3 regions of the Pseudarthrobacter arbutini genome follow, and region 2 is predicted to be linked to each of the others. Evidence: riboswitches for the same ligand, from Rfam matches in the RefSeq annotation. Region 2 holds a riboswitch; each other region holds the start of a gene.
The links. A riboswitch is a leader RNA that binds a small molecule or an ion and turns the genes downstream of it on or off. The one in region 2 is predicted to bind S-adenosylmethionine.
Positions count from the first base shown of each region.

Region 1: linked by a shared signal. The riboswitch ahead of metX (homoserine O-acetyltransferase MetX) and the one ahead of ACX80V_RS12750 (DUF1737 domain-containing protein) in region 2 are both predicted to bind S-adenosylmethionine.
Region 3: linked by a shared signal. The riboswitch ahead of ACX80V_RS00985 (aminotransferase class V-fold PLP-dependent enzyme) and the one ahead of ACX80V_RS12750 (DUF1737 domain-containing protein) in region 2 are both predicted to bind S-adenosylmethionine.

Region 1 covers NZ_JBTNDQ010000008.1:168,061-178,242, reverse strand. The annotation lists gene ACX80V_RS11305 (NAD(P)/FAD-dependent oxidoreductase) at 1-789, shown strand, start outside; gene hutI (imidazolonepropionase) at 802-2,013, shown strand; gene ACX80V_RS11295 (DeoR/GlpR family DNA-binding transcription regulator) at 2,112-2,900, shown strand; gene ACX80V_RS11290 (histidine phosphatase family protein) at 2,915-3,595, opposite strand; gene ACX80V_RS11285 (CPBP family intramembrane glutamic endopeptidase) at 3,740-4,519, shown strand; gene ACX80V_RS11280 (VOC family protein) at 4,646-5,284, opposite strand; SAM riboswitch class IV at 5,493-5,607, shown strand; gene metX (homoserine O-acetyltransferase MetX) at 5,620-6,735, shown strand; gene ACX80V_RS11270 (hypothetical protein) at 6,834-7,364, opposite strand; gene ACX80V_RS11265 (winged helix DNA-binding domain-containing protein) at 7,378-8,622, opposite strand; gene ACX80V_RS11260 (SGNH/GDSL hydrolase family protein) at 8,653-9,501, opposite strand; gene ACX80V_RS11255 (alpha/beta hydrolase) at 9,597-10,182, shown strand, end outside.
Region 2 covers NZ_JBTNDQ010000010.1:68,324-78,505, reverse strand. The annotation lists gene opgC (OpgC domain-containing protein) at 1-1,433, opposite strand, end outside; gene ACX80V_RS12755 (hypothetical protein) at 1,526-2,020, opposite strand; SAM riboswitch class IV at 2,145-2,260, shown strand; gene ACX80V_RS12750 (DUF1737 domain-containing protein) at 2,274-2,531, shown strand; gene ACX80V_RS12745 (rhodanese-like domain-containing protein) at 2,528-2,941, shown strand; gene ACX80V_RS12740 (O-succinylhomoserine sulfhydrylase) at 2,938-4,146, shown strand; gene ACX80V_RS12735 (DUF1905 domain-containing protein) at 4,353-4,694, opposite strand; gene ACX80V_RS12730 (LysR family transcriptional regulator ArgP) at 4,759-5,661, opposite strand; gene ACX80V_RS12725 (LysE/ArgO family amino acid transporter) at 5,731-6,354, shown strand; gene ACX80V_RS12720 (hypothetical protein) at 6,520-7,068, shown strand; gene ACX80V_RS12715 (glutamate--cysteine ligase 2) at 7,161-8,387, opposite strand; gene ACX80V_RS12710 (UDP-N-acetylglucosamine 1-carboxyvinyltransferase) at 8,452-9,975, opposite strand.
Region 3 covers NZ_JBTNDQ010000001.1:200,563-210,744, forward strand. The annotation lists gene ACX80V_RS00935 (GDSL-type esterase/lipase family protein) at 1-30, shown strand, start outside; gene ACX80V_RS00940 (DUF4097 family beta strand repeat-containing protein) at 130-972, shown strand; gene ACX80V_RS00945 (PadR family transcriptional regulator) at 972-1,583, shown strand; gene ACX80V_RS00950 (50S ribosomal protein bL37) at 1,725-1,799, shown strand; gene rsrA (mycothiol system anti-sigma-R factor) at 1,967-2,227, opposite strand; gene ACX80V_RS00960 (sigma-70 family RNA polymerase sigma factor) at 2,224-3,033, opposite strand; gene ACX80V_RS00965 (DoxX family protein) at 3,350-3,886, shown strand; gene aroA (3-phosphoshikimate 1-carboxyvinyltransferase) at 3,893-5,293, shown strand; gene rsgA (ribosome small subunit-dependent GTPase A) at 5,277-6,392, shown strand; gene hisN (histidinol-phosphatase) at 6,445-7,257, shown strand; SAM riboswitch class IV at 7,417-7,530, shown strand; gene ACX80V_RS00985 (aminotransferase class V-fold PLP-dependent enzyme) at 7,566-9,005, shown strand; gene ACX80V_RS00990 (class I SAM-dependent methyltransferase) at 9,108-9,866, shown strand; gene ACX80V_RS00995 (metal-dependent transcriptional regulator) at 9,898-10,182, shown strand, end outside.

The DNA.
Region 1 (10,182 bases), on a different contig from region 2:
GCACTGGAGCTGTGCCCTGCACTGGTGCCCGGAGCTTTCTCCGCCGCAGGCCTGGACACCGGATCCTTCGGCTGCAACGCCCCGCTGCTGATGGCCGACCACCGCCTGCGGGCGGAGGCTGCCGGCGCCGACATCATCACCGGCGCCCGCGTACATTCCGCCCAGCGGCTGGGCTCGGGCTGGGAGGTCGGCGCCGGGCAGGAAGCCTTCGAAGCCGGTGTGCTGGTCAATGCGGCCGGCGCCTGGGCCGATGAAATCGCCGTGATCAGCGGCGTGGAGAAGCTCGGGCTGCAGCCGTACCGGCGCACTGCGGCGATTGTCGACGTCGAACATCCACTGCCAGGGCACAGCCCCATGGTGGCGGCAGCGGACCACACGTTCTATTTCCGCCGGGAGGGCACCGACGTGCTGATCTCGCCGTCGGAAACGGTGCCCAGCGGACCCGAGGACGCCCGGCCGCGGCCCGGCGATGTCGAGCGGCTGATCGTGAAGCTGAACGAGCTGACAACATTGGGAATCCGCGGAGTTCGGAGCGCGTGGACGGGGCTCCGGACCGAGGCAGCCGACGGCGTCCCGGTAGCCGGTTTCGACGCCGAAGCCCCCGGGTTCTACTGGCTGGCCGGTCAGGGCGGTTACGGTTTCCAGACGTCATCGGCCATGGCTGAGCTCGCCGCCGCGCAGATCCTTGCCGGACAGGGCACCGGGCACCGGGCGGCCGCTCCGGCCCACGATCCGGCATCCCGGACAGCGGAGGCGCTGGCCGCCACGCGCTGGTCCGTCCGGCGCTGAACAATGGAACCCATGAGCACCCTGATCACCAACATCGCCGAGCTGATGACCCAGGACCTGGAACACCGCGTCCTTAAGAATGCCGCCGTGGTGGTCGAGGGCGAACGGATCTCCTGGCTCGGTTCCGCCGCGGATGCGCCGGCGGCCGACGACGCCGTGGACGCCGGCGGCCGGGCCGTGTTGCCGGGCTGGGTGGATTCGCACACACACCTGGTCTTCGCCGGCGACCGCACGGCGGAGTTCGAAGCGCGGATGGCGGGGGAGTCCTATTCGGCCGGGGGCATCGCCGTCACCATGGACGCCACCCGCCGCGCGTCCGATTTCGACCTCACCCGGCTGGCGATGGCGCGCGTGTCCGAGGCCGTGTCGCAGGGCACCACCTACCTCGAAACCAAGACAGGCTACGGGCTGGATATTGAGCACGAGGCCCGGAGTGCCCGGATCGCCTCCACGGTCGTAGACGAAGTCACCTACCTGGGTGCCCACCTTGTCCCCGCGGGCACCGATGCGGATGCCTACACCGATCTCGTCTGCGGGCCCATGCTTGACGCCGTCCGGCCGTACGTCCGGTGGGCGGACGTCTTCTGCGAGGAAGGCGCCTTCACTGCGGAGCAGTCCCGCCGTGTGCTGGAGGCGTGCCGGGCCGCCGGACTGGGGATCCGCGTCCACGGGAACCAGCTCGGCGAGGGTCCGGGCGTGCAGCTGGCGGTGGAACTCGGGGCAGCCAGCGTGGACCACGTGAACTACCTGTCGGCCCGTGATGTGGCGGTCCTGGCGGAAAGCTGGTCCGGCTGGAACCCGGGAACCGGCACTGGCGCTCGAGGCACCGTGGCAACCTGCCTCCCCGCGTGCGATCTCTCCACCCGGCAGCCGCTGGCCCCGGGGCGTGAACTGCTGGACGCCGGCGTGCAGGTGGCGCTGGCCTCCAATTGCAATCCGGGTACCTCGTACACCAGTTCCATGGCGTTCAACGTGGCTACGGCCGTGCTGCAGATGCGCCTGAGCGTCCATGAAGCGGTGCGCGCCGCCACGTATGGGGGTGCGCTGGCGCTGCACCGGGAGGCAGGGCACGACGCCGACGGCGAACGGGCGGTAGGTTCGCTCGCCGTCGGGCATCGTGCGGACCTGCACATGCTGAACGCCCCCTCAGCAACGCATCTCGCTTACCGCCCGGGCATGCCGCTCACGTACGCTGTGTGGCGGGCCGGTGTACGGGCACGCTAAGCAGGGGCCACACTTTGTGATTGCGATGTGATCATTTGTGCCTGTTATGATCAGATAACGTCATATTTTGGTGACTGTTTGATCGCTGAGAGGCCCCCATGACCCGCACTGACCGCCTGACGGCCATCCTGGACATTCTTGCCAAGACCGGCCAGGTGGAGGTGGAGGAGATTGTCTCCCAGCTCGCGGTCTCGCCGGCCACGGCACGGCGGGACCTGGACAGCCTGGCCAAGCGGCGGCTGCTGACCCGCACCCGGGGCGGGGCCACCACCGGCGCCCTGGCCTACGACCTCCCCGGGCGGTACAACCGTGACGACCACGCCGAAGCCAAGGAGCAGATCGCCCAGGCCGCCTCGGCTCTGATTTTTCCCGGCGCTGTGATCGGTCTCTGCGGCGGCACCACCAGCACGGCCCTGGCTCAGATCCTGGCCACGCGCGAGGACCTCAACGCTCCCGGCCACCAGTCCACCCTGACTGTGGTCACCAACGCCATCAACATCGCTGCGCAGTTGGCTGTCCGCCCCAACATCAAAGTCATGGTGACCGGCGGCATCCTGAACCCCCGCTCGTACGAACTCGTGGGCCCGTACACCGACATCATCATGCAGAAGGTGGTCATGGACATCGCCTTCATCGGCGTGAACGGCATCGACCCCGAAGTCGGTCCCACCAACACGGGGGAGGGCGAAGCCTCCGTGAATGCCCTGCTGGCCAGCCGGGCCCGGATCTCCTACGTGCTGGCCGACTCCTCCAAGGTGGGCGTCAGAGCCTTCGCCACCATGGACGGCTACGCGTTCACCCGCCTGATCACTGACTCCGGGATCTCCGCCGAGGACAAGGCCGCATTCGAAGCCAATGGCACCGAAGTGATCGTGGCCCCGCACTAAGGGAGCATTAACCCCTAAAAGATCATCGGCGGCGCATCCAGTACGGTCTCGTCCACCCGGCGGTCCACCCATTGGCTGAACGGAATGTCGAGTTCGTACTTGCCCAGGTCGGTGCGCAGGAGGGTCCGCACTGCGGCGTTGTCCGGGTTGTTGAGGGATTCGAAATACTCCACCGACCAGTGGAACCAGCGCATGCAGAACAGGCGCATGGTGAGCCCGTGGGTCACCAGCAGGGTGTTGGGGGCGTAGTCCGGTTTGGACCAGTGGCGGTACAGCGTCTCCATAAAGGATGAGATCCGGTCGTAGACGTCGGAGCCGGATTCGCCCTCCCGGAACCGGTAGAAGAAATGGCCGTAGGCGTTGCGGAGTTCCTTCTGGTCCTCGATGTCGCCGGTGATCTGGAAATTGGCCCAGTCCTGCTCGCGGAGGCGCGGCTCTTCGATCACCCGTTCCGTGAGATTGCCGAGGTTGAGTGCCTTCAGGGTCTGGTGCGCCCGCAGGTACGGCGACACATAAACGCAGACCTGGCGGCCGTCCAGCTCGCGGCGGATCCGTTCCCCGGCCGCCGTGGCCTGCGCCAGGCCCAGGGGAGTCAATGGAATCCGGTAGTCCGGGACCCTGTTGTAGATGGACGTATCGACATTGGCCGCGGACTGGCCGTGCCGGATCATGAAGATTTTCCCAGGCGCGCTCATAAGCCCCAAGCATAGGTGCCGCCGCATGGACGCTCTCTCACTTTCGGTGGGTTTTTGGCGGACGCTCTCTCACTTTGGTCAGCCCCGGCGAGCTGGCCACCCCCCAATCAGCGAAGAACCAGAAACTACAGGCAAGATGGAACCATGTTGGTTCCCTCCCGCCGTCGGCTGCGGACTGAAGTCTGGATTGTGCTGGGCCTTTCCCTGGGGCAGTCCGCCGTCTACTCGGTGGTGCAGCTGCTGGACAAGATGACGCGTGCACCGCTGGCCGAAGGCACGTCCACGCTGAACCGGTCACAGAGCCCCCGCGAGTACTTCGACCTCACCTACCAGCTGCTGGACATCATTTTCGCCCTCGTGCCCGTGCTGCTGGTCATCTACTTCCTCACGGACCAGCGGCAATCCGGTTCCGGCTTGAGCGCCCAGGGCGGGTCCGCCTTCCGGAAGCTGGGGTTCAACTTCGCCAGGCCGGGCCGTGACCTGCTGCAGGGCTTTGGCCTCGCGGCGCTGATCGGAATTCCTTCGCTGGGCCTCTACGCAGCGGGACGTGCCCTGGGGATCACCACCGCCATCATCCCCAGCGCACTCGACTCGTACTGGTGGACAGTTCCCGTCCTGATCCTGTCCGCGCTGCGGCACGCCGTCGTGGAAGAAGTCATTGTGGTGGGCTACCTCCTGGACCGCTTCGGCAAGTTCGGCTGGAGCATGCCCCTGTCCATCTTCACCAGCTCGATGCTCCGCGGCAGCTACCACCTATACCAAGGCTTCGGGCCGTTCATCGGCAACGCAGTGATGGGTGTGGTCTTCGCCTGGCTCTACACGAAAACCAAGCGGATTATGCCGCTGGTCATCGCGCATGCGCTGCTGGACATCGTTGCCTTCGTTGGCTTCAGCCTCTTTGGCCGGGCTGTGGGCCTCGGGTAAGACGGCCGTGGTTCCCGTGCCGCACAGGTGAACTGAAACGGGTCCGGCCTTAAAAGGATTCGGCCGCCATCGGTGGGTGGCATCATTGGCACCCGCTGATGGCGGCCGAAGCTATTGAACGTGCAATCAGATGGTGACTGCTCCGGTAGCGGTTTCGAAGGTTACGGACAGGATGCCCGGGGTTCCATGCGGAGCCACCCAGTCAACGGCCACATCCTCCAGCGGCTTCTCGACGGGTTCGCCCAGCCATTCCGTCACGCGTTCGGCGGAACCGGCTATGGTCAGGCAGCTCATCTTGACGTTGCTCTCATAGGCGTTGGACGGGTGCAGGGCGGGGTCGCCCTCCCACTTGAGCATGTACGGGACCTGGGGGTCCGCGATCAGGCCCAGGATGCCGATCTGCTTCCAGACCAGCTCGCGGCCGTCCGGGAACTTGCGGTTGCCGTTGACGGCGGCACGGCCCAGGCGGTCTTCGAACGGAGCGAGGTCGTCCACTTCGACGCACCAGCCCATCCAGCCGCCGCCGGCTTCGGACCGGGCCCGGACAGCCTGCCCGAAGGGAGCCTTGTCCGATGCCGGGTGGTTCAGGACCTCCACGACTTCCAGGTATTTGTGGCCCGCGAGGGGAATAATCATGTTCCGGGTTCCAAACCGGGGGTGCACGCCACCCTTCACGGCTTCAACGCCGAGGGCGGACGAAATTCGTTCGGTGGTGGCAACGAGGCCATCTTGTTCACAGGCGTAAGAGACGTGATCCATGCGCATGCCATCATCTTGGCACTTTGTGATCCGGCTCTCAGCTAAGGGTAGCCTTACCGGAATCCTGATGCGTCACGAGTGGACATTTCCGGGCGGCCAAGGGCGCGGCGGACCCTGGCAAGGACGCGGCCGGCCAGCCGCAGTAGGGCTCCCGCGAAGTCATAACCAGTCACACGCTTAGCAATAGACCGGGGCTGTTCGTACACTCGAAGCAGGTCATGAGTGCCAGCGACAGCCCCGGCTTGCTGGCCGGCAACCCTCTTTTGCGGTGGGGTGCCCCGGGTGAGGACCTGGCCTGCCGGTCAATTGACGGTGGGCAAGCGCATAGAAAAGGTCCTTCCATGACGATTACGATTTCCCGTACTGCAGCACCCGGAAACGGGGTGGTCCGGTACGCCAGCATCGGCGGACTCGAGCTCGAAGCCGGCGGCTACCTCCCGGAAGTCACCCTCGGCTATGAAACGTGGGGAACCCTCAACGCGGACGGCTCCAACGCCGTCCTGATTGAGCACGCCCTGACCGGAAGCACACACGTGACGCGCGGCGACAGCGACGAGCCCGGCTGGTGGGAACAGCTGGCCGGGCCCGGTGCGCCGGTGGACACGGACCGGTTCTTTGTGGTCTCCATCAACATCGTGGGCGGCTGCTACGGCTCCACCGGGCCGTCCTCGGTTGCCCCGGACGGCAAGCCGTGGGGGTCCCGCTTTCCGTTGGTAACGCTGCGGGACACCACCGCGGCCGAGGCCAGGCTGGCTGACCAGCTGGGAATCCCGAGCTGGTACGCCGTGCTGGGCGGTTCCATGGGCGGCGCGCGGGCCCTGGAATGGGCGGTCACCTACCCGGAACGGGTTCAGCGGTGCGCCGTTATCTCGATCGGTGCCGCCAGCACGGCCGAACAGATCGCGTTCGCCCAGGCGCAGACGCTCGCCATCCGCCAGGACAGCAATTTTAACGACGGCGACTACTACGGCGGTCCGCTGCCGGAGGACGGCCTGGCCCTGGCACGGCGCATCGCCCACATCACCTACCGCTCCGCCGAGGAATTCCATGGCCGCTTCGGACGGTCGGCCCAGCACCCGGAGTCGCCGTTCCAGGCGGCAGCGCTGGGAGAGCGGGGCCGCTACCAGGTGGAAAGCTACCTTGACCACCAGGGCAAAAAGCTGGTGCGGCGCTTTGATGCCAACAGCTACATCGCCATCACCGACGCCCTGATGAGCCACGACGTCTGCCGCGGGCGGGGCTCGCTGAACGAGGCCTTGGGCCGTGCCACCGCCAGGTTCTTCGTGGCTGCGGTGGACAGCGACCGGCTGTACTTCCCGTCCCAGTCCCGTGAACTGGCTGACGCGCTCCCGGGCGACGTGGACGTGCACGTTATTGAGGCCCCGATCGGCCACGACGGCTTCCTGACCGAGATCGGCCAGCTCGGCGTCCAACTCCGAGACACGTTCCTCATCTAAGCGCCAGGGGACACCCGAGCCCCTGCTCTTAAACGCGAGAGGACACTTGAGGCCCCTGGAATCAGGGCCTCAAATGTCCTCTCGCGCTGACTAAGCGATCAGCCGTTCATGATGTCGGAGCGGCGCTTCATGTAGTCCTCCATGGCCAGCTCGCCGTTGCTGTACTGCTGGTCGAGTTCGGCCAGCTTCCGGGCACGGTATCCCTGCGGGCCCGACGGCGGCAGGGGAATAGCGGGGGCGGCAGGCTGCTGCGGTGCTTCCGCGCGCTGCTCCGGCACCGGCTGGCCGTTGGGTTGCGGCTGACCGTACGGCGGGAACTGCTGATCCGCAGAAGGAATCGGCTGCATGGGCGGCAACGGCTGGCTCGGCGGCAGGGGCTGCGGGCTCATGATCTGCCGGAAGCCGCCACTCATGTAATCCTGCTGCGTGTAGCCGTCACGGGGCTGCTTGTTCTGCGGCCCCGGGTACTGATCGCTGCCCGGGTACTGCCCGCCGCCTGGAAACTGCTCGGGGTAGCGCCCGGAAAAGCTCTGCTCCTGGTTCCGTTTGTTCACGGATTTCCGGTACATCCGCATCGCCATCGGTATCACGAACGCCAGAATGATGATCCAGAAAAACAAGCTGTTCACGGTGTAGCGCCTCTCATATGTGTCCTTCCAGCTTAACCCCGGAGCCCACACGCGTGGCCGGGATCCCCAGGAAGGCCCCGTACCGGTCCACGGCGTCCTGCACCGCGTCTTCCACAGCGGGGCCCGCGGCAGCGAACAAGCGGATATCCAGCTCACAGCGGCCGGAGAACATGGTGTGCCGCCAGCAGCCGGCCATCCGCCCGTCCAGCAGCACCACATGCATCGGATCCCCGGCGACCGGGAACGTCGGAGCGCTGCCGCCCAGATAGTGCCGCGTTGCGGAATAACCCATCACGTATTCGTCATAGCACTGGATCAGATCGATCCGCGGTCCGGCCGCGGCCGTGGCATTGCCGGCCTCCGAACCGCCGTCCGCGCCGGCGTCGAAATAATGCTCGACGCCGTCAATCACCGACGTTGCCAGCGTTTCGGGAGCAGCCGCCAGGGACGGTTGGAGGCCCAGCCGCACGTCGGTCATGGTGAGCCCGGACCAATCGGCGCAGTCTTTGACCGTGGCCGGCCCGCGGCTGGTGAAGTAGCGCCGGACGAGCTCGCTGAGCGCTTCGGCCCGGGTGGGCGGCATGGCCGGGCCGGCAGGTACACGCTCGTCAAAAAGGGCGTAGGTCTGCTTCAGGGCCCCGCCCCGACTCCGCACTGGCGACCCGCTGGTCAGGATCCCGCTGATCTCGGCGTGCATGATCAGGTAGGCCAGCCCGAAGCCGGTGGCCGCGAACCCTTCGTCCTGCAGCCGCGCGGCCAACTGTTCGCGGGTCAGGTGTGGCCCGCCCCGGACGGCTTCGGCCAGGACCTGTCCGCTCCGGTCAGCGGTGGCGGCATCAATCCCGGTCTGCCGGTACATGCCCGCGTTGCCCTGGTGAAGCCGCGGCGCGGACAAGGCCGTTAGCCAGCGAAGATCCTCGCGGTGCACAAAATGCCAGGTGGGCCGCAGGATATGGGTGCGCAGGATGAGCCCGTCGGACACCGCCTCCTCCACCTCCGCGGCGGTGGCCACTGCAGCCTCCGCAGCCTCCGCAGCAACCCGATGAGACGGGGCCCCGACGGCAGCTCCAAGACTGCCGGTCCTTTGCGCCAGGCTCCAGCGGGCGTACGGAAACTCCTGCGCCTGGACAGCCAGCAGGTGCCGGACGGCGTCCTCCGCGGCGTTCAGGCCGGGCCCCCGCAGCCGTTGGGCGTGAAGCCGGCGCCGCACCACCTCATCCGGATCCATGCCTGTCCGGGGGAGCCGTCCCTGGGTCACGCCGAGCCGCCGCTCATGCCGGGGCCGCCGCTAGCGCCGGGCGTCGGTGGTGCCCAGCGGCCCCTCGCCGGAACCCAACGGAACGCCCGGGCCGAACACAGGGCCCGGCGTCGGGCGTTTTGCGGTGATTCCGTCGCCGGAAGAGCGGTGGCGCAGCCGCCGCACCACCCACGGGACAAAGTACTCTCGGGCCCACACCAGGTCCTCGGAGCGGGCTGTCCGCCACGTGCGGGCGGGCAGGGGCTTGGGCCGGAGAGGCTCGAGCGTGTGGTCCACGTTGAGCGATTCCAGCACCATGGCGGCGATGGTGTGGTGTCCCAGCGGCGAAAAATGCAGGCGGTCCTCGTCCCACATCTGCGGATCGTTCAGCTGCTTGAGCGACCACATGTCGGCGATGATGGCGTCATGGCGGGCGGCCACTGTGCGGAGGTTCTCGTTGTAGATGGCCACCTTGCTGCGGATCCGTCCCAGGACCGAGGAGCCGGTATCCGGACCGTTGAACAGCACCACCGTGGCGCCGCCCATGGCCAGGATCTGGACCACTGAATCAAGTTTTTCGGCGAGGGCGTCGGGGTCGCCGCCCGGCCTGATGAGATCGTTGCCGCCCGCGGAAAGGGTTATCAGGTCCGGCTTAAGCGCCAGGCACGGAGCGAGCTGCTGGTCCACGATCTGCTGCAGCAGCCGGCCGCGGACGGCCAGGTTGGCATAGGCGAAGTCCGCCTGGCCCCTGCCCAGTTCCTCGGCCACGCGGTCCGCCCAGCCGCGGAAGCCGCCGGGGCTTGTGGGGTCCGGGTCGCCGATGCCCTCGGTGAACGAATCTCCCATCGCCACATAGCGGCTCCAGGGGTGGGCTTCCGTGGCCCTGGGCGGGCTCTGCATGGCTTTTGCTTCATTCACGGTCCTATCCTGCCTCCTTGCTCACAAGCTACGCCACCGTAGGTAGTTACCGCCGGGTAACTGTAAGAATGGAAACCATGACTGACGCCCAAGTATTTCCCGCCCCCGTTGTTCTGTGGTCCCGGCCGGAGGACCAGCGCACCGGAAAGCCGCTGCTGGTGCTGCTCCACGGCTACGGCGCCAACGAACAGGACCTGCTGAGCCTGGCGGATATGCTTCCCGAAGACTTTGTAGTAGCTTCGCTCCGGGCGCCCCTGGCCACGGGCCCCGGGTTTATGTGGTTCCCCCTGACGGCCTCCATCGAATACACGCTCGACGCTGTCAAGGCCGCAGCCGTGTACGTGCAGGACTGGATCGACACCGTCAAGGCCGACCACCCGACGGTGACGCTGCTCGGCTTTTCCATGGGAATGGCCATGGCCACCACGATGCTCCGGCAGCGCCCCGCTGACTATGCCGCCGTCGTCGGGCTTTCCGGTTTTGTGGTCAACGCGGACGGGGACCCATCCTTCAAGGACGGCGAGCTGGACGGCACAGTGCCGCTCTTCTGGGGCCGCGACCAGCAGGACCCCGTGATCACCCCCGACAAGATCGACTACACCATGGGCTGGGTGCGCGGGCACGTCAAGCTCACCAAGGTCCTCTACACGGGCATGTGGCACG
Region 2 (10,182 bases):
GCGCCGGAGACAAACCCCACGGCTTCCTGCGTGAGCAGCTGGAACAGCGAGGACATGCCCAGGTGGTTCACCACCACAAACACAATGGCGAGTCCGCGCAGGAAGTCGACCCGGGAGTCCCGTTTGGTCGGTTCGCCGTAGCCCCAGGAGGCAACCGCACCTACGCGCCGCGGCAATTGCCACAGCGCCGCCAGGAGGAGGGCCAGGGCTGCGGCCACCGTCCAGGCAGCGGCCCCGGTTACGGAGTTGGCCCGGGTGGCCTGCTGGCCGCCACTGGGGGCCGTCGCCGGCCCGGTTGCCAGGGCAGACTGCTTCAGCGCTTCGCCCGCGGCTTGAGCCGTCCCGGCGTCGCCGGTCAGCCGCCAGTCGATGCTGGCCACACCGGTGTCGCGCGTGCTGGTCCGTTCGTCCCACACGACGGCGGCGATGCGGCCGAAACGCGCAGAGGTGCCCGTCTCGAGTACTTGTTCCCACCAGGACACCTTGATGTCCCGGTTCGCGGCGCCGCCCGTGGCCGGGCTGTAGAAGGCCGAGGTTTGGAGGACCATGGGTTTGTTGCGCTCGTCCACGTAGGAGGAAAAGAAGTCCTCGCTGCCGGACTGGGTGAGCATGGCCGAGAGCTCGCCCTCCACCGGAATGGTGTTGACCGCGGTTTTGCCGCCGGTGTCATCGTGGTAGGCCGTCAGCCCCACCCATTCCACGGCGTCGTCGCCGGGGTAATACGGCGTATAGGCGGCATCTGATCCGTTCCAGGTCCCGTCACCGTTGGTGTCCAGCGCGGCGAAGCCCTCCGAACCCGCAGCAGGCGCATTCCGGTGGCGTTCAAACGGGTAGTCCCGCCCGAGGTACGGCTGCCACACCATCACCGTGCCGGCGTCGTCAGTGGCTTTGAAGGCGGCGGCCACGTTCCTGAACGCTGCCTTGTATCCGAGGGGCTGCTGCCCCCATTGCGTCCAGCTCGAGTTCATGTCCGGGGCGAACCGGATCAGGAGCTGGCCCTGGAATCCGGCCGCGAGCTGCTGGACTTTATTGGCAAAGGCTTGGGCGGCTGCCGCGTCCACCTGATCCAGCGGGGCGGACGGGGCCACTGTGAGCATGGCGTGGGAGCCCAAGGCGGAGGCCTGCCCCAGGAACTCCCTGATGTCAATTTCCTCGCCGGACCGGAGGGGAAGGGCAATGTCGTGCCCCAGCAGCGCAGGTGAGGCACCCAACCGTTCGGCGAAGCCCTGCGCCGAATCCTCGCCCCACTCAAGGACAACACCCAGCAGCGGCTTTCCCGGCTCCGGAGCGGTGCCAGCGGCACGGGCGCTACCGGCGGCTAGTCCCACCGCCAGGACGGAAAGGACAACGGTGAGGATGAGTCCGACGGCGGCCCGCAGCCGTGTCCGCCCGGCAGGGCTGGCATTGTTGGCCGGCGCTGTGGCTGTTGGCATGCTGGTGTATACCCCCAAGGACGGCTGTTTCAGAGACGGTGGCCGGTGCCCCAGTAAACTCTATCGGTCGCGTCCTATGGTCCGGATCAGCCTCAGCCGCCCAGGACCACCAGCGGTACCAGGCGCTGCGCACATGCGACCCGGACCAGTTCCGGCGGCCCCTGAGCCGCCCGGTTGTTCACCCCTGTGTCGTCGCACCAGTCCAGGTTGTACGGGTAAGCGGTGACCCCGGCCTTCCCGGGAGCCACGCCAGCCGGGACGGTGAACACGAAAGTGAAGCCGCCGTCGTCGGACATGGGAGCGAGCTCTTCCAGCACCGCGGTACCGGTCGCATCCTTGACCGTCACCTGGACCTGCGCATCGGTGCCGTAGCGGGCATCGCAGGTGGTATCCGGGGCGCTGACGGTGACCTGCTCGCCGGGTTTCGCGGCGGCAGGCGAGACGGAAAACTCCGGCGGCATGCAGGGCGGCGGCGCGAAAATGTTCCGGCAGCTTGTCACCCCCGCCAGCACCGGCACAGCGCACAACGTCACAGCCAAAACGCGTGCCCAGGCGCCCGTCAATGAACGCCCCCGAAAGTTCCCCATGACCCGATTGTCCCGTCGGCGCCGGCGTTACGGACGCACGGCGGGATCACGGAAAACGCGTTGGTTACGGAACATGACGACGACGGCAGTGCGGCCGGGCGGGCCGGATGTTACGTTTTTGGGGAGTAATGAGAACCGGCGCCAAGCCCTGACTGGCCGGTCGGCAACCCTCCCTTTCGCGGCGGGGTGCCTCAGGTGAATACTCGGCATATCGACCCATTCGAGCTGCAAGCGTGAAAGAAGGAGTTCCGTCGTGTCTGACGCACCCGCCCCTGAAGAGAAACTGTCGTACCGGCTTGTCACCGGGCCGGATGACAGGTCTTTCTGTGAACGGATTTCCACTGCCCTGGCCGAAGGGTATGTCCTGCACGGCAGCCCGGCCGCGACGTCCAACGGCGGCGTTGTGATTGTTGCGCAGGCACTCATCCTCCCGTCGGCCATCGCCACCGCTGATGCCGCCGTCGCCTCCGCCGTGGATGACCTCGATTTCGACGGCGAGGGCCACGCATGAGCTACGCCGGAGACCTCACCCCGCAGCAGGCCTGGGCCAAACTCGAACAGGGCGCCATCCTGGTGGATGTCCGGACAGAAGGCGAATGGGCCCACATCGGCATCCCGGACACGAAGGCCACTGACAACGATCCCCTGTTCATCCCGTGGACGTTCCCGGGGGGCATCCCGAACCCGGATTTCATCACCGACCTGACGCAGCAGGCCCCGGAGGACGACGGCGCGGAGCTGGTCTTCCTCTGCCGCTCGGGCCAGCGCTCCATCGCCGCCGCCATCGCCGCGACGCAGGCCGGCTTCACCTCCTACAACGTCCTGGAGGGTTTCGAAGGCGAGCCGGACCGCTACGGCGAGCGCACCGTCAACGGCTGGAAGAACCGCGGCCTGCCCACCAATCTGGGAATAGCCAAGTGACCTTCAACCCAGACGCCGCCGGCTGGAGTGCCGAGACGCAGGCGGTCCGCGGCGGGCTGGACCGCACCAACTTCCAGGAGACCACCGAGCCGGTCTTCCTGAACTCGGGCTTCGTCTACGAGTCCGCTGCCGCTGCCGAGCGCGCCTTCACCGGCGAGGACGAACGCTTCGTCTACTCCCGGTACGGCAACCCGTCCGTGGCCACCTTCCAGGAACGCCTCCGCCTGCTCGAAGGCACCGAAGCGTGCTTTGCGACGGCGTCGGGCATGTCAGCGGTGTTCACGGCTCTGGGTGCCCTGTTGGCGGCCGGGGACCGGGTGGTTGCCGCGCGCTCGCTGTTCGGCTCCTGCTTTGTGATCCTGAACGAGATCCTGCCGCGCTGGGGCGTGGAAACCGTGTTTGTTGACGGCCCGGACCTCGAGCAATGGGCTGCTGCACTGTCGGAGCCCACCACCGCAGTGTTCTTCGAATCCCCGTCCAACCCGATGCAGGAAATCGTGGACATCGCCGCGGTCAGCGAGCTGGCGCACGCCGCCGGGGCCGCCGTCGTCGTCGACAATGTCTTTGCCACTCCCCTGCTGCAGCGCTGCGGCCAGCTGGGCGCGGACGTGATTGTGTACTCCGGCACGAAGCACATCGACGGCCAGGGACGCGTCCTGGGCGGCGCCATCCTGGGCACCAAGGAATTCATCGACGGCCCGGTCAAGCAGCTGATGCGGCACACCGGCCCGGCCCTCTCCGCGTTCAACGCCTGGGTGCTCACCAAGGGCCTGGAGACCATGGCGCTGCGCGTCAACCACTCCTCCGCGTCCGCGCTGCGGCTGGCCGAATGGCTCGAACAGCAGCCGGCCGTCAGCTGGGTCAGGTACCCGCTGCTGAAGTCACACCCGCAGTACGAGCTCGCGGCCAAGCAGATGAAGGCCGGCGGCACCGTCCTCACGTTGGAACTTGCGACGACGGGTGGCCGCTCCGGCAAGGAAGCCGCCTTTGCGCTGCTCGACGCCCTGCGGATCATCGACATCTCCAACAACCTGGGCGACGCGAAGTCCCTCATCACCCATCCGGCCACCACCACGCACCGCGCCATGGGTCCCGAGGGCCGCGCAGCCATCGGGCTCAGCGACGGTGTGGTGCGGCTGTCCGTGGGCCTGGAGGACGTGGACGACCTCATCGGCGACCTGGAGCAGGCCCTCAAGCACATCTAGTTCTGATTGGCGCGAAGGGACAGTTGAGGCCCTGTTTCTTGCGTCTTTTGGGGCCTCAACTGTGGGCTGGGCCCTCATGCACCTGGGAATTGGGCTGTGCCGCGATGATGCCTGGATGGTGGCGGCCCTCCCGGTGGCTTCCGGCGCAGTCCACCGCGGCGTGCTTCGAGAAGAGGCTATCCTGGCAGCGTCATTCCCGGCAGAGTTCAGCCAGTACCGCCTGTCCGTACCCCGGTACGTGCCTCGTCTTCGCCTTGGATCGCGAGCCGGACGGCCACTTCATCCCCGTCGCTGATGCCCGCCGCGTCCCGGACGGCCTTCTTGACGGGTAACAGGTAGGAGCCGCTTTTGCTGTCTGGAAAGACCGAGGTACGCCAGGTGCAGCCGGAGATTTCCGCCGTGACTCTGACCGAGCCGAAGCCCTTCCGGAACACCGCTGCCTCTTCCCGGAGGTCGTCGGCGACCTCCACCGGGAGGGTAAGGAAGTGCCAGCCGGATTCGTCGGGATAGCGCCACAGTTCGGCCCGGAATGAGTACGACGACGTCACGGCCTGAGTATGGCATGCCGCGTTGCCGGACGCACCCCCTGTCGGGCTGTGTGAGAACGGCGGCTCAGGCGCCTGGCTGGCGCAGTTCCCGGGAGGCCGTCTCCCGGACGGCGGCGGTCAGCTGGTTGAGCACCGGGGAGTCGATCTTCCAGCGCTGCCAGTACAAGGACCCGTCAACGGGGCTCGCGGAGGCCAGCTCCACGAGGGCGCCGCTGCGGAGGTCTGCCAGGCACTGTTGCTCCGGTAGCAGCCCCCATCCCAGTCCCAGCCGGATGGCCTGGGCGAACTCGGCCGACGACGGCACATAGTGCCGCGGCGCGGTCAGTTCCGCGCCGGTCATCGTGCGGAAGAACCCGTCCTGCAGGTCATCCTTGCGGTCAAAGTCCACCACCGGTGCCTGGCTCCCTGCAACAAGTTCCGGCCCGTCGGGCCACCAGTGCCGGAGGTAGCCGGGACTTGCCACCGCACGGTACCGCAGGGATCCCAGCGGTTCCACGCTGCAGCCCTGGACCGGTTCCGGCGTTGCGGTTACTGCGGCCATCACCGATCCGGTCCGCAGAAGCTGGGTGGAATGCTGTTCGTCCTCCCTGCGCAGTTCGAAGCACGCGCCGAGATCCGCCGGAAGACCTGCCAGGGCAGGCATGAACCAAGTGGAGAGTGAGTCCGCGTTCACCACCAAGGGGATGGGCGCCGTCGGCCGGTGCCGGCTCTCGCCGAGCTCCTGCTGGGCGTCCCATTCGAGCTGTCGGACCTGCCTGGCAAACCGCAGGATGGCTTCCCCGGCTGGTGTGGGCCGGGCGGGATTGGTGCGCTGCAACAGGATCTGGCCGGCCGCGTCCTCCATGGCCTTGAGCCGCTGGGAAATGGCCGACGGCGTGACGTACAGGCTGCGGGCCGCCGCCTCGAGCGTCCCCTCATCCACGACGGCCGCGAAGGTACGGAGCTGCTCGAACTGAAACATCTTCATTAGCTTTCCTTAATAGAGCTAAGAATATTTAGCTGGAGTAATCATACGTCCGGCCGTACGTTGGAGGATATGGAACTGACTGCATTTATCGGCCCCACCGCGCTGGGCTTCGGCACGGGCCTCGCCCTCATCGTGGCCATCGGCAGCCAGAACGCCTTTGTCCTCCGGCAGGGCATCCGCGGCGAGCATGTGGCCGCCGTCGTCCTGGTCTGCAGCGTCTCCGATGCGCTGCTCATCGCAGCGGGCATCGCCGGAGTGGGGGCGCTGCTCCAGTCGAGTCCCGTGATCGTAGACGTGGTCAGGTTTGCCGGCGCCGCCTTCCTGGTGGGCTACGGCGTCATGGCGGCGCGCCGGGCGATTCGTCCTGGAGCACTAACGGCGTCGGGGCGGCAGCCCGCCGTCGGCCTCGGCGCCGCCCTCAGCACGGTACTGGCCCTGACGTGGCTCAACCCGCATGTCTACCTGGACACCGTGCTGCTGCTCGGATCGGTGGCCAACCAGCAGGCACAGGATTTGCGCTGGTGGTTCGGGGGCGGAGCCATCGCCGCCAGCATCGCCTGGTTCAGTGCGCTGGGATTCGGGGCCAGGGTCCTCCGGCCGTTCTTCGCGCGGCCCGCCTCGTGGCGCATCCTGGACGGACTCGTCGCTGCGGTCATGCTCACGTTGGGTGTGCGCCTGGCTGTCGGTGCATGACGTCGTCGTTTCTTGGCGCGAACGGACACTTGGGGCCCCTCACAGCGCAAGAACAGGGCCATATCTGCCCGTTCGAACCCTGTCGTTGACGTCGGCGGCAGTGCGGCGTAGCTTCATGGTCACCACCGCGATGTTGGCGCTTGCTGGGGGCTCGGAGTCTCCTTCGTGGGGAACGTGCACGCCACCCGCGACCCTGCTGCGAGGCTGGCCATGCTGGAGCGCCACCGCGGTCTTTGGGTTGCCGGACAATTCCTGGCAGCCGCCGGGACAATGGCCGTTCCCGTCGGATTTGCCCGGTTCGCCCAATCCATCCGCTCCGGCCCCGGCCCCGCCAAGACGCTAGCCGCCGGCGCGGCAGCTGCCCTGATGGCAGGCGCACCCCTGTTCGTGGCGGCCCTCGCGGACCGCGCCTCGGACCTGGAGAGGTTCGCGTATCGGCGGGGTTCCAACTGGCCGTTCCTTACATATTCAGGGCTGCATATCGGCGGGCTCGCGGCCCTGGGGGCGGGGCTGCTGCTCTTACCGCTGAAACCCTGGACTGGCATCACGGCGGCCGCCAGTGCTCCCGTCTTTGCTGCAATCCTGGCTGGCACGAAGGATATTCCGCCGTTCGCTTTCCACCTGGTGGAGACCGCGGTGGGTGTCCAGCTGATGCGCTACGAGGAACCGATGGCTCCCTCCGAAGACCACACGGACGCACTCCCCAGGCGTTGACGCTGTAGCTGGCGCGAACGGGCAGATAATGACCCCAAAACACGGGCAAACAGGGCATTATCTGCCCGTTCGCGCAAAGCCTCAGGGAGAACTCAGGACAGGCGCACCCGCAGCAGTTCCGGGACTTCGTCCGCCTCACGCAACCCGGAGGTGCCGCGCATCGTGACACGCACGGCGTGGGCAACCACGGCCCCCAGCCCGCCGTCGTCGGGCGCCGATGCTTCCATCACCGCGTCCCGCACCCTGCGCTGTTCGGTGGAGCCGGTGCCGCGGGCAATGATGTCCTCGACGCCCTGCCGGGCCAGGGAAAGTTCGTCCTGCTCGGCGAGGACCGGAGCCAGATAGTCCACCAAGGATCGCACCACGTCGACGGCGGGTGCCGGCCTGAACGTGCCAAAATCCAGCAACTCACCGCTCAGGCCACTGCTGCTCGCCTGCCATGCCGCCATCCGCAGCAGCACCGTGGGCACCGGGGCCGGCTCCACGCCGTCGCGCCATTCACGGCTGGCCGATTCGACCAATGCCCGCACCAGCACCGCGATCAGGGCAGCGTCCTCGGCGCGGAGGCAGACGTCGGCCACCCGGACCTCAACCGTAGGGTGGTTCCGGGACAGGCGGGCGTCAAAGTAGATCATGCCTTCATCCAGCAGCACGCCACTGTCCAGCAGACGCGTTACCACCCTCCGATATGCGGAGTACGTGCTGAAAATGGCCGAAGGGCCGGACATAGGCCAGCGGTTCCAGGCCTGGGTTCGGTAGCTCTCGAATCCTGTGGGCATCCCGTTCCAGAACGGCGAATTCGCGCTCAATGCCGTGAGTACGGCCAGCTTGTCCCGGATCCTGTCCAGCACGGCCACGCCCTCGTCCTTGGATTCGATGAACGTGTGGACGTGGAAGCCGCAGGTCAGTTGCTCCTGCGCGGTCAGGCCGAAGCGTTCCAGCATCCGGGCATAGCGGGCGTCCGGGGTGGTGTGGCTCGCAAGGCCAAACGGAGACGTGGCCAGGGCGGCAACCCTTGCACCGTTTTTGGCGGCCGCCTGGTCCGCCAGCAGCCGGCCGGCCCGGATCTGCTGCAGCAGTTCTGCGTACTCGAGGCAGGGACGGGTCTGGGTCTCGATCTGCTCAAGCTTCAGCTCGGCAGTCAGGCCAGTCCAGTCGTCGTGGGCAGTTTTTTCCTTGGCTGCCAGCGCATAGGGACGTTCCGGGGCGTCGTCGGCTGCCATCCGGCGGCCAGACAACATCGCATCCGCGAGGGCAAGCGGCTCCCCCGTGTCCGGATCAACGATCAGGAGCTCTTCCTCGACGCCGAATGTACGCATGGTTATATTGTGCTGCAACGGGCCGGCACGCGGCAGCCCGCGGGGTCGGCGGATTCTGCGAGCGCTAGTCCTGGAAGTACTCCACCTTGGCGCCGATGGTGTTGAGCCGTTCCGCCAGGTCCTCGTAGCCGCGCTCGATCACGTAGATGTTCCGCAGCTCCGAAACACCCCGCGCCGCGAGCATGGCCAGCAGCAGGCAGGCGGCGGGGCGGAGTGCCGGCGGGCAGCCAACCTCGGCGGCCCGCCACTTAGTGGGGCCGTTGACGTAGATCCGGTGCGGGTCCAGCAGCTGCACCTGGGCGCCGAGCCTGTTGAGTTCCGTGAGGTAGATGGCCCGGTTCTCATAGACCCAGTCGTGGATCATGGTCTGACCATGGGCGTTCGCGGCGATGACCGCGAAAAACGGCAGGTTGTCGATGTTCAGGCCGGGGAACGGCATCGGGTGGATCTTGTCCTCGGGCGCCCGCAGCTCGGACGGTTTGGTGGTCACATCCACCAGCCGGGTGCGGCCGTTGCGCGCCACGTACTCGCCGGAAATCTCCAGCTTCTGGCCCATCTGCTCCAGCGTGGCCAGCTCGATCTCCATGAATTCGATGGGGACGCGGCGGATGGTCACCTCTGAGTTGGTGACGATCCCGGCGGTGATGAGGCTCATGGCCTCAATGGGGTCCTCGGACGGAAAATACTCAATGTCGACGTCGATGAGCGGCTGCCCGGTGATCTTCAGCGTGGTGGTGCCCACGCCGTCGATCTTCACGCCCAGCATCTCGAGGTAGAAGCAGAGGTCCTGGACCATGTAGTTGGGGCTGGCGTTGCGGATGACGGTGGTGCCGCGGCGGTGCGCCGCTGCCATGATCGCGTTCTCGGTGACGGTGTCCCCGCGTTCGGTCAGCACAAAGGACCGGTCGTGGGTGTCCGGCCGCGGAGCCTGCACGGCGTAGAAACCGGCAGTGGCTTCCACGGAGAGCCCGAACTGGCGCAACGCCTGCATGTGCGGCTCCACGGTGCGGGTACCCAGATCGCAGCCGCCGGCATACGGCAAGCGGTATTCCGCGGATTCGTCCAGGAGCGGGCCCAGGAGCATGATCACGCTGCGCGTGCGGCGCGCCGCGTCCACATCCATGGCCTCAAGGTCCAGGACGGCGGGGCGGCGGAGCTGGAGGTCGGTGTCGTTGAGCCAGGTGCATTCGACGCCGATGCTGGTCAGGACCTCCACGATCCGGTTGACCTCTTCGATCCGTGCGAGGCGGCGCAGGACGGTGGTTCCGCGGTTGATCAGGCTGGCGCACAGCAGCGCCACACCGGCGTTTTTGCTGCTGTTGACATCCACTGCCCCGGACAGGGTGCGGCCGCCTTCAATCCGCAAGTGCGTCATCTGCGGTTTGCCCACTTTGACGATGCTGCGGTCGAAGATCGTTTCGAGCCGCTGGATCATCTTCAGGCTGAGGTTCTGCTTGCCCTGTTCCATCCGGGCGACGGCGCTTTGGCTGGTTCCCAGCGCCGCGGCGAGCTGGCCCTGGGTCCAGCCCTTCTCGGTCCGGGCGTCCTTGAGCGTGGCGGCGATGTGCTCGGCAGTTTCCTGAGTCATAACAAAAAAATATCACAGATGAGCTATTCGATGTGATATGAACCGGAGTGTCGACTGAATTCCCAGCAAATACCCGACTCATGAGATAGCTGCTCATTGATGGTTGCACTTGACCCCGTACCCGCCCGGCGGGAGACTGAAACATCGGGTTCACCCGAAAAGCGGAAAAATGCCATGCAGGAGGCCTGCCATGTATGGGAATGCGGC
Region 3 (10,182 bases), on a different contig from region 2:
CAGTGGCTGGGCATGGACGCCCCCGAGTAGGCTTCGCCAACCCTTCCAGTCGCGATATATCTTGACGGGTCCAGCGGTCCGTTATATCTTGAGATATCAGTCACGATATATCGCGGTTTTGGAGGATTCATGACAGAGGACAGCTGGACCGTCACAGGTCCGCAAACCATCGACGTTGACCACGTCCGGTCGCTGAAGCTGGGCATGGTCCGCGGCAGGTTCGACGTCGTCACCCACGCCGACGCCGTGGCCCGTGTGGAGATCAACGACGTCCAGGGCGATCCCGTGTCGGTGACACTGACGGACGGCAGGCTGGAGGTCCGCCATCAGCTGCACGGCCCCCAGGGCTGGTTCAAGAACCTGATGGGCACGGTCAACCACAACAGCAACAACTCAGCGGTGATCAGCATCGCTCTGCCGGCCGGCGTCGAGGTGGAGGCCGGCACGGTCAGCGGCGATGGCCTCGTGTCCGGAATCAGCGGGCGCACGCGGCTCAATACCGTCTCGGGTTCTGTGATGGCAGACGGCACATCCGGGGAACTTCACGTCAACACCGTCAGCGGCGAAGTCATCGCGCGAAACCACGACGGCGTCCTGACCGCCAAGAGCGTCTCCGGCGAGGTCACCGCATCCGGCCGGTTCAGCAACATCCGGGCTCACACGGTCAGCGGCGACATGAGTTTTGACCTGCTCGGCTTTACCCACGACTTCGGTGCCAATTCAGTCTCCGGCGACCTCACCATCAGGCTGCCGCACGACGTCGGCGTGGACATCGTCGCGAAATCGGCCAGCGGCGTTGTGGTGATTGATGACCAGCAGTACTCCCAGCCCGGAGGCAAGGTGGAAACCATTGCCGGACCGGACGGCAAGCTGATGCTGGTGCGGACCAACTCGGTGTCCGGCAAAACGTCCATCTTTCATGGCCAGCCGGCCCGCAATGACGACGCAAGTAGCCCGGAAGCGGGGCACTGATGCCTCCGGTGTTCGCCCATGGTGCGCTCCGGCTGTACTTGCTCGCACTGCTGGAGTCGGGGCCCAAACACGGCTATGAACTGATCAAAGCCCTCAGCGAACGGTTCGGCGGCACCTACTCCCCCAGCGCGGGAACCATCTATCCCCGGCTTGGGAAGCTGGAGGAAGAAGGGCTCGTCGCCACTGAATCAGAAGGCCGCCGCACGAACTACCGCATCACCGCGGCGGGGCTTGCTGAACTCAACAAGCGCCGGGAGGAACTCGCCGGAGTCGAGAACGACATTTCCGCTTCCGTCCGCCGCCTGGCGGACAACCTGCGGGCGGATATCCGCGCCAACATGCGCGGGTTGCGGGCAGACCTGGCGGCCACGGCAGAGGCGGCCCGTTCCACGGCGCGGGCCGCCGATTTCCGGAAAGCCGGCCGCCAGTCTTCGGAAGGGTTCCGGGAGCTGAAGGAAGCGGAGATGCTGCTGCAGGCGTTCCGGGACGACCTGCGCGTGGAACTGCGGCTGCAGGCCACCCGGCAACCGCTCAGCGCCGTCACGCTGGAAACTGTCAGGACCGTGCTGGACCAGGCGCGCATCTCCATCCGCAACTCACTGCCCGGCTGAGCCGCCCGGCTGAGCAGCCGGACTGCGCCGCCGGATCGGTGTTGCCCCCGGTCACAGCCCGTTTCGGTTTCGCGGCGTGTCCCATGGTGTGGGAGACTTGAGGGCAGCTCTTTTGAGTACCAACATTTAAGGAGGCCAGCTATGAGCAAGCGTGCACGTAAACGTCGTGACCGTAAGCGTGGCGGCGCGAACCACGGGAAGCGCCCCAACGCCTAAGCTAAAGCTTGGAAAACGGTTTAAGCGAAGGACCCCGGAAGCCAAACGGCTTTCGGGGTCCTTCGTCTTTGCGCTTGTCTTTGGCGCCTGCGGTTCTGCTGACGGGCGTCGACGCAGTCCGGCGTCGACGCGGTCACGTGGGTCCCTGCAGACGGGTACCGCTTGCGTCAGGCGTCTACCGGGCGGATGGAGTGGATCCGGTCCAGGATGGCGTTCTTCAGGTTTTCCGGAGCGGCCTCGGTGCACGAGCGCTTCACCATGGTGCGGATCACGCACTCGAGGTCGTACTGCTCGGTGCACTCAGGGCACTCATCAAGGTGGGTCTTGATTTCCGTGATGTCCTCGCGGGTCAACGCCCCGTCGAGGTATTCGTAGATGCGTTGCATCCGGGCGTCATCGCAGTCGCCCAATCCCTGGCAGTCGCTCATTTCCTGTTCTCCTGTTTTGTGCTCGCGGCCGTGTCCTGTGATTCGACGGCGCCTTTGAATCCTCGTTCGGCGGCATAGTCCGCCAGCATGTCCCGCAACATTTTCCGGCCGCGGTGGAGCCGGGACATCACTGTCCCGATCGGCGTGTTCATGATGTCCGAGATTTCCTTGTACGCGAAGCCCTCGACGTCGGCGAAGTACACCGCCAGCCGGAACTCCTCGGGGATTGCCTGGAGGGCCCGCTTGACGTCCGAGTCAGGCAGGTGGTCCAGGGCCTCAGCTTCGGCCGACCGCAGGCCGCGCGACGTGTGCGACTCGGCCCTGGCCAGCTGCCAGTCCTCGATGGTGTCCGAGTTCGACTGCAGCGGTTCGCGCTGCCGCTTGCGGTAGAGGTTAATGTACGTGTTGGTCAGGATCCGGTACAGCCAAGCCTTGAGGTTGGTGCCGGGCTTGTACTGGTGGAACGCTGAGAACGCCTTGGTGTAGGCCTCCTGGACCAGGTCTTCAGCATCCGCGGGGTTCCTGGCCATCCGCATGGCGGCCGAGTAGAGCTGATCCACGTACTGCATGGCGTCACGCTCAAAACGGACCCGGCGTTCTTCCGCTGATTCGGTGGCCACATCCACGGGTTGCTCGGCGGGCGCAGGCTCAGCGGGCACAGGGGCATCCCCTGCAGGCCGCGCGTCTGCCGGCCGCGAGTCACTCCCTGCCGGCGCATCGCTGCGGGCATTGGCTTCGCTGCTTGTTTTGGCTTCGCGTTCGGAGGCCTCATACATGGCCTCGAGGGCCGGATCCAGGGTGCTCATTGCGTTCAAGTCTACTGTGACGGCCTTGGCGCGCGGCGATCCGTACTCCGGAGGATCGGATTCCAGAGTCTGCAGTGCTATGGGTCCGGCGGGCTCCGTCCCGTCCTTCAGTAACCTCAAGGGCAACTCCAGTCTGTGTCAGGCCATAGTGTTCCAGGCAAATACCTGCCGGGGAATCCATGATGAGTCAATTCGTCCGGTGTTCGGCGGACCCGCAATCCATAACCGCTGGCGGCAGGCAAATATTCCCCAAAAGTGCAAGACTAGAACGGACTCCGCCGCATCCGGTGCGGTTCGTCCAGCCAGGAGGAAACCCATGTCCTTTGTCCGTACTCTCGCCCGCCCCATGCTGGCCTCCAGTTTCGTAGTCGCCGGACTGGACAAGCTGAAGAACGCCGATGACACCGCCACCCAGCTCTCGCCGCTCCTGCAGAAGGCAGCCGCGTCGCTGCCGTTCCAGGCCGACGAAAAGATGCTGGCACGGGTGATCGGCGGAACGCAGGTGGGTGCCGGCGTGCTGTTCGGCCTGGGCAAGTTCAGCCGCCTCTCGGCAACACTGCTGACCGTCATCTCGCTCCTGAACACCTTTGTGGAATGGCGCAGCGCAGACATCAGCACCAAGGAAGGCCGAGAAGTCCGCCGGAACCAGCTGCTCAAGAACATTTCCCTCAGCGGCGGCGCCCTGCTGGCCTCGGTGGACACCGCCGGCAAGCCGGGCCTGGCCTGGCGTGCCGAGCACCTCGCCGCGGACGCCCGGAAGAGCGCCGCCGGCGCCCGCAAGACCACCGGCCAAAAGCTTCACAAGGCAGACAAGGCCGTGCGCCGCGCCGTCGAACACGCTACGGGGGCGTAAGGACGGATGACCGGTTCCACCCCGCCCGCAGCCACCGACTCACACAGCTCCACCGGCACCGTTCCGCACTGGCCGGCCCCCTTCGCCAGCAGGCCCATCAACGCCACCGTCACGGTGCCGGGTTCAAAATCCCTGACCAACCGGTTCCTGGTGCTGGCCGCGCTGGCTGACGGGCCGTCCCGTCTCCGCGCCCCCCTGCATTCCCGGGACTCTGCGTTGATGATCGACGCCGTCCGCCAGTTGGGAGCCACCGTCACGGAGGTGCCCGGCGACGGCGCGTTCGGGCCGGACCTTGAGGTCATGCCCCTGAGCCAGGAGGCGCCGTCGTCAAGGACGCACATTGACTGCGGCCTCGCCGGAACAGTGATGCGTTTTGTTCCGCCGCTTGCGGCGTTGCGCAACGGCGTGAGCGTGTTCGACGGCGACCCCCACGCCCGGAAGCGTCCCATGGGCACCATCATCGAGGCCCTGAAAGCCCTCGGGGTGGCCCTGACCGCGGACGACGGCGGGACCCCCTCGTCGCTGCCGTTCACCGTTGCAGGCACCGGGGAAGTCCGGGGCGGCCACCTGGTGATCGATGCCAGTGCGTCGTCACAGTTCGTCTCGGCCCTCCTGCTGGTCGGCGCCAGGTTTACCGACGGGCTCCACCTTGAACACGTGGGCAAACCGGTGCCGAGCCTGGACCACATCAACATGACCGTTGCCGTACTCCGCGGCGTCGGTGTATCCGTTGACGATTCCGTACCCAACCACTGGGTAGTGGCACCGGGCCCCATCCGCGCCTTTGACCAGCGCATTGAGCAGGACCTCTCCAACGCCGGCCCGTTCCTGGCCGCCGCGCTGGCCTCCGGCGGAACCGTCCGGATCCCGGACTGGCCCGCCGGCACCACCCAGGTGGGAGACCTCTGGCGCAGCATCCTGGCGGACATGGGCGCGGACGTCAGCCTGGCTGACGGCGTCCTGACCGTCACGGGCGGGCCAGAGATCAAGGGTGCGGATTTTGACGAAACCAGCGAACTCGCCCCTACCGTGGCGGCCCTCTGCGCCCTGGCCAGCGGACCTTCACGGCTGACCGGCATCGCGCACCTTCGCGGCCACGAGACGGACCGGTTGGCCGCGCTGGTCACCGAAATCAACCGCCTCGGCGGCGACGCGGAGGAGACCAGCGACGGCCTGGTGATCCGCCCGGCAAAGCTGCACGCCGGCGTCGTCCACAGCTACGCGGACCACAGGATGGCCACCGCCGGTGCCATCCTCGGCCTCGCGGTGCCGGGCATCGAAGTCCAGGACATCGCTACCACTGCCAAGACCATGCCGGAATTCCCGCAGATGTGGGCCGACATGCTGGCCCAGGGCGCTGCTGCCGACAAGCGCGCGGAAGGTCCCACTGGTGGCACGCAGCACTGATTCCTGGGACGAGTCCGACGTCCGGATCCGGCCCAGCAAAAAGGGCTCCCGGCCGCGCACGAAGGACCGCCCCAGCCACGACGACGCCGTCACGGGCCGCATCATCACAGTGGACCGCGGCCGGTACACCGCCGTCGTCGGCGAAGACTCGGGCGACGAGCGGGTCATCATCGCAGCCAGGGCCCGCGAACTCCGCCGCTCCCCCGTGGTTGCCGGCGACTTCGTCTCCCTCGTTGGAGATGTCTCCGGGGAACCCGACACGCTAGCCCGCCTGGTCCGGATCCAGGACCGCAGGACCCTGCTGCGCCGCAGCGCCGATGACACTGATCCGATCGAGCGTGCGGTGGTGGCCAACGCAGATCAGCTGGTAGTGGTGGTGGCCGCCGCAAACCCGGAGCCGCGCACAGGCTTCATCGACCGCGCCCTCGTGGCCGCTTACGACGCCGGCATTGAGCCGCTGCTGCTCGTCACCAAGGCGGACGTCAAGGATCCGGCGGAACTGCTGTCCAACTACGAGCACCTGGACTTCCCGGTGATCATCAGCCGCACGTCGGACTCCGAAGCCTCAGGTATCGATGCCCGCTCCGACGACGGCCTCTCTGCCCGCCTGGACAGTGACGCAGTTTCGCAGCTCCGCGCGTACCTCGAGGGCAAGGTCTCGGTGATGCTGGGTCATTCCGGCGTGGGCAAGTCCACCATGGTCAATGCGCTCACCGGGGCCGAACGGGCCACCGGTGGCGTGAACGCGGTGACCGGCCGCGGCCGCCACACGTCATCGTCGGCCCTTGCCCTGAAGCTGACCGGAGCTCCCGCCGGAAGCTGGATCATCGACACCCCTGGCATCCGTTCGTTCGGCCTGGCCCATGTGGACCCGGACCGGATCCTGCGGTCCTTCCCGGACCTGGAGCCGGGTACGGATGCCTGCGAGCGTGGCTGCAAGCACAACACCGCGGCCGTCAACTGCGGGGTGGATGCCTGGGTGTCCACCGGACACGCGGGCCCCACCGGCCCGGCCCGGCTCGCGTCCCTGCGGCGGCTGCTGGGCACGGATCCCCGCCTGGTGGGCCAGGAAACCAAGGAACTGGGCAGCATCGGCTAGACGGGACGCCGATGTCCCCAACACTGCGGCCCTGAGACGGTAGTTTGGAACCATGATCCAACCCGCTTCGAGCTACAACGATGACTTGCGCCTTGCCCATGTGCTGGCAGATTCCGTGGATGACCAGACCATGAGCCGCTTCAAGGCACTGGACCTCCGCATCGAGACCAAGCCGGACCTGACGCCGGTAACGGACGCGGACAAGTCCGCGGAGGAAGCCATCCGCGGCCAGCTGTCCCGCTCGCGTCCGCGCGACGCCGTGCTGGGCGAGGAATTCGGCAGTTCGGGCCATGGCTCCCGCCGCTGGATCATTGATCCCATCGACGGCACCAAGAACTTTGTCCGCGGCGTCCCCGTTTGGGCCACCCTGATCGCCCTCGTGGACGAAGGCGAACCCGTGGTGGGAGTGGTCAGCGCGCCCGCGCTGGGCAAACGCTGGTGGGCCGCCAAGGGTTCCGGCGCGTACATGGGCAAGTCCCTTGCCGCCGCAACGCGGCTCCGCGTCTCGGACGTCTCCAAACTTTCGGATGCCTCCCTGTCCTACTCCAGCCTGGGCGGCTGGAAGGAACGCGGCAACCTGGATGAGTTCCTGGGCCTGACCGAGGACGTGTGGCGCACGCGCGCCTACGGCGATTTCTGGTCCTACTGCATGGTGGCCGAAGGTTCCGTGGACATCGCCTGCGAGCCCGAACTGAACCTGTACGATATGGCTGCCCTGGTGCCCATCGTGGTGGAAGCCGGCGGCCGCTTCACCTCCTTGGAGGGACAGGACGGGCCGTTCGGCGGCAACGCCCTGGCCACGAACTCCATTCTGCACTCAGAGGTGCTCAAGCGGCTGAACCCGAATCTGGACGATCTCCTCTAGGCACTTTCTTCGAATTATCGACGGCGGACGCCTCCTCAAGGGGGCGTCCGCCGTCGTATCTTCGACAAATGAGACGGTTCCTCAAACGCGCGTAACAAAGTCCTTAACATTGGGCCGGGCTTCCTTTCTGCAGCGGCGGATGTTCTACGCTTCTTAACAGGTCACGAGTGCCAGCGCTAAACCCCGGTTTGCTGGCCGGCAACCCTCCATTCGCGGTGGGGTGCCCCGGGTGACGACCAGGCCGGTCCGGAATGGACACGGCAAGCGCGGGTTCCCGTTACCGGGAGTCCTTTTAGAGTGAGGTCTCCGTGACAACTGCCACCGTCTCCCCCAACACTGTTTCTCCCGACAACGCCGCCCCCGCCAAGGCCGCTGCGCTGTTCAACGATGCCGCCGCCATTGCCGGCCGCCCCCTCTCTGCCGTCACCGGCGCGGAAATCCAGGCACCGCTGATCCAGGGCGGCCACATCCGGTACGCAAACCTGGACTACGGCGCATCCGCTCCCGCCCTCTCCGTGGTGTCGGCCTACCTCAACGAGATCCTGCCGTTCTACGCCAGCGTCCATCGCGGCGCCGGCTACGCATCGCAGATCAGCACGTCCGTCTATGAGAACGCACGGGACATCGTGCGCGACTTTGTGGGCGGACGCCCGGACGACTCCGTCATCTTCACCCGGAACACCACCGACTCGCTGAACCTGCTGGCGGGTTGCCTGCCGGCGACGGACGGGCGGCCCAATGGCGATGTCCTCTACTTGGACATCGAACACCACGCCAACCTCCTGCCGTGGCAGGGAGTCCCGCACCGCAGCGTCGTCGCCGCGGACACCATCGTGGGGACACTCGAGGTCCTCCGCGCCGAACTTGAGCAGGGCAACGTCAGCCTCCTCGCGGTCACGGGCGCCTCCAACGTCACCGGCGAGATCCTCCCGATCAAGGCCCTGGCCGCCCTCGCCCATGAGTACGGAGCGCGGATCGTGGTGGACGCCGCGCAGCTGGCGCCGCACCGGCGCATCAATATCAGCACCGACCACGTCGACTACCTCGCCTTCTCCGGGCACAAGCTCTACGCGCCCTTCGGCTCCGGGGTCCTGGTGGGCCGCACCGACTGGCTCGACGCCGGCACTCCCCACCTGGCCGGCGGCGGCGCCGTCCGCGAGGCCAGGCTCGACGGCGTCAGCTGGGCCACCGGTCCGGCCCGGCACGAGGGCGGCTCCCCCAACGTCCTCGGCGCGGCCACACTGGCCCGCGCCACCCAGGTCATCGCGTCCCTGGACCACGACCGCTGGCACGCCCACGAAGCGGGCATCAGGTCATTCCTGGTGGACGGTCTCGCGAAGATCGACGGCGTCACCGTGCACCAGATCTTCTCGGACACGGACGCTGAAACGGGCACCATCGGCGTGGTGAACTTCTCCGTGGCAGGGTACGACGCCGGGCTTGTGGCCGCGTACCTGTCGGCCGAGCACGGCGTTGGCCTCCGGGACGGCCGCTTCTGCGCGCACCCGCTGCTCAAGCGCCTCGGCCTTCCCTCCGGTTCCCTGCGGGCCAGCTTCGGTGTGGGCTCACGGCTGGAGGATGCCCAGCGGCTCCTTGCCGGCCTGGAGCAACTCCGCCGGACCGGCCTGGGCTGGGACTACGTGGTGGACGCGGGCCGCTGGGTTCCGGCCAACGACACCCGCACGTACCCTCACTGGGCTCCCAACACGCCGGGCACCGCCGGCGCGGCTCCGTGCCTTGACGACTGACGCTTTCCTCCTCTGGTTCCTGACCTGACCGCTGCCCACCCGACTGCGGCCCATGCGGTAAATTCGAAGGATACCGATGGGCACAGTTGAAGGAGGCCGCACGTGGGACGGGGTGGCCCCAGGCTTGAGCACGGACGCCGTCTGGAACTCGGACGGAGTTTCCAGGATGGCGGCGAACATTACCAGCGCGTACGCCCTGGCTACCCTGCCGACTCAGCGGACTGGCTGATCCCTGCCGGGGCTGCGGACGCCGTGGACGTGGGCGCCGGAACCGGCAAGTTCACCGCCCTTCTGCTGGAACGCGGCCTGGCGGTTTCCGCCGTGGACCCGTCGCCGGACATGCTCGAACAGCTGCGGGGCCACTACGCGGCGGCGGACGCGACGCAGGGGACGGCAGAGGCGACGGGACTCGCTGACTCCTCGTTCGACGTCGTAAGCGTGGCGCAGGCCTGGCACTGGTGCGATCAGCTGCCGGCGAGCACCGAACTGGCGCGGATCCTGCGGCCCGGCGGAACGCTGGGGCTGATCTGGAACCAGCTGGACACGTCCGTTCCGTGGGTGCACCGGTTGTCCCGCATCATGCACGCGGGCGACGTCTACAAGCCCGGGTTCCGCCCGGTGGTGGGGCCGGAGTTTGAAGGCCTCGAGAGCCACGTGACGCGGTGGGAGGACAGCCTCAGCACGGCGGACATCATGGAACTGACGAAGTCCCGCAGCTACTACCTGCGCGCCGGCGAAGCCACCCGAAGCAAGGTCCTGGCCAACCTGGACTGGTATCTGCACGAGCACTTGGGGCACGCCGTGGAAGAGGACATCAGCCTGCCGTACCTGACGCTGACGTGGCGGGCCACGAAGGCGTGAGGGGCGCGGACCACCGGGTAGGCTAGGAGACGTGAAGACCAGCGCGCCCTCCTCCTCGATCGAGGACTACGTCAAGGTCATCTACGGCTTCACGGAGTGGCAGGACAAACCCATCACGTCCTCCCAGCTCGCGCAGCGCCTGGGGGTGGCAAACTCATCGGTCTCGGAAATGGTCCGCAAGCTCAAGGACCAGGGCATGGTGGACCACAAGCCGTACAGCGCCATCACCCTTACAGACTCCGGGGTCCGGCTGGCATTGTCCATGGTGCGCCGGCACCGGCTCATTGAGACCTACCTGGTGCAGGAGCTCGGCTAC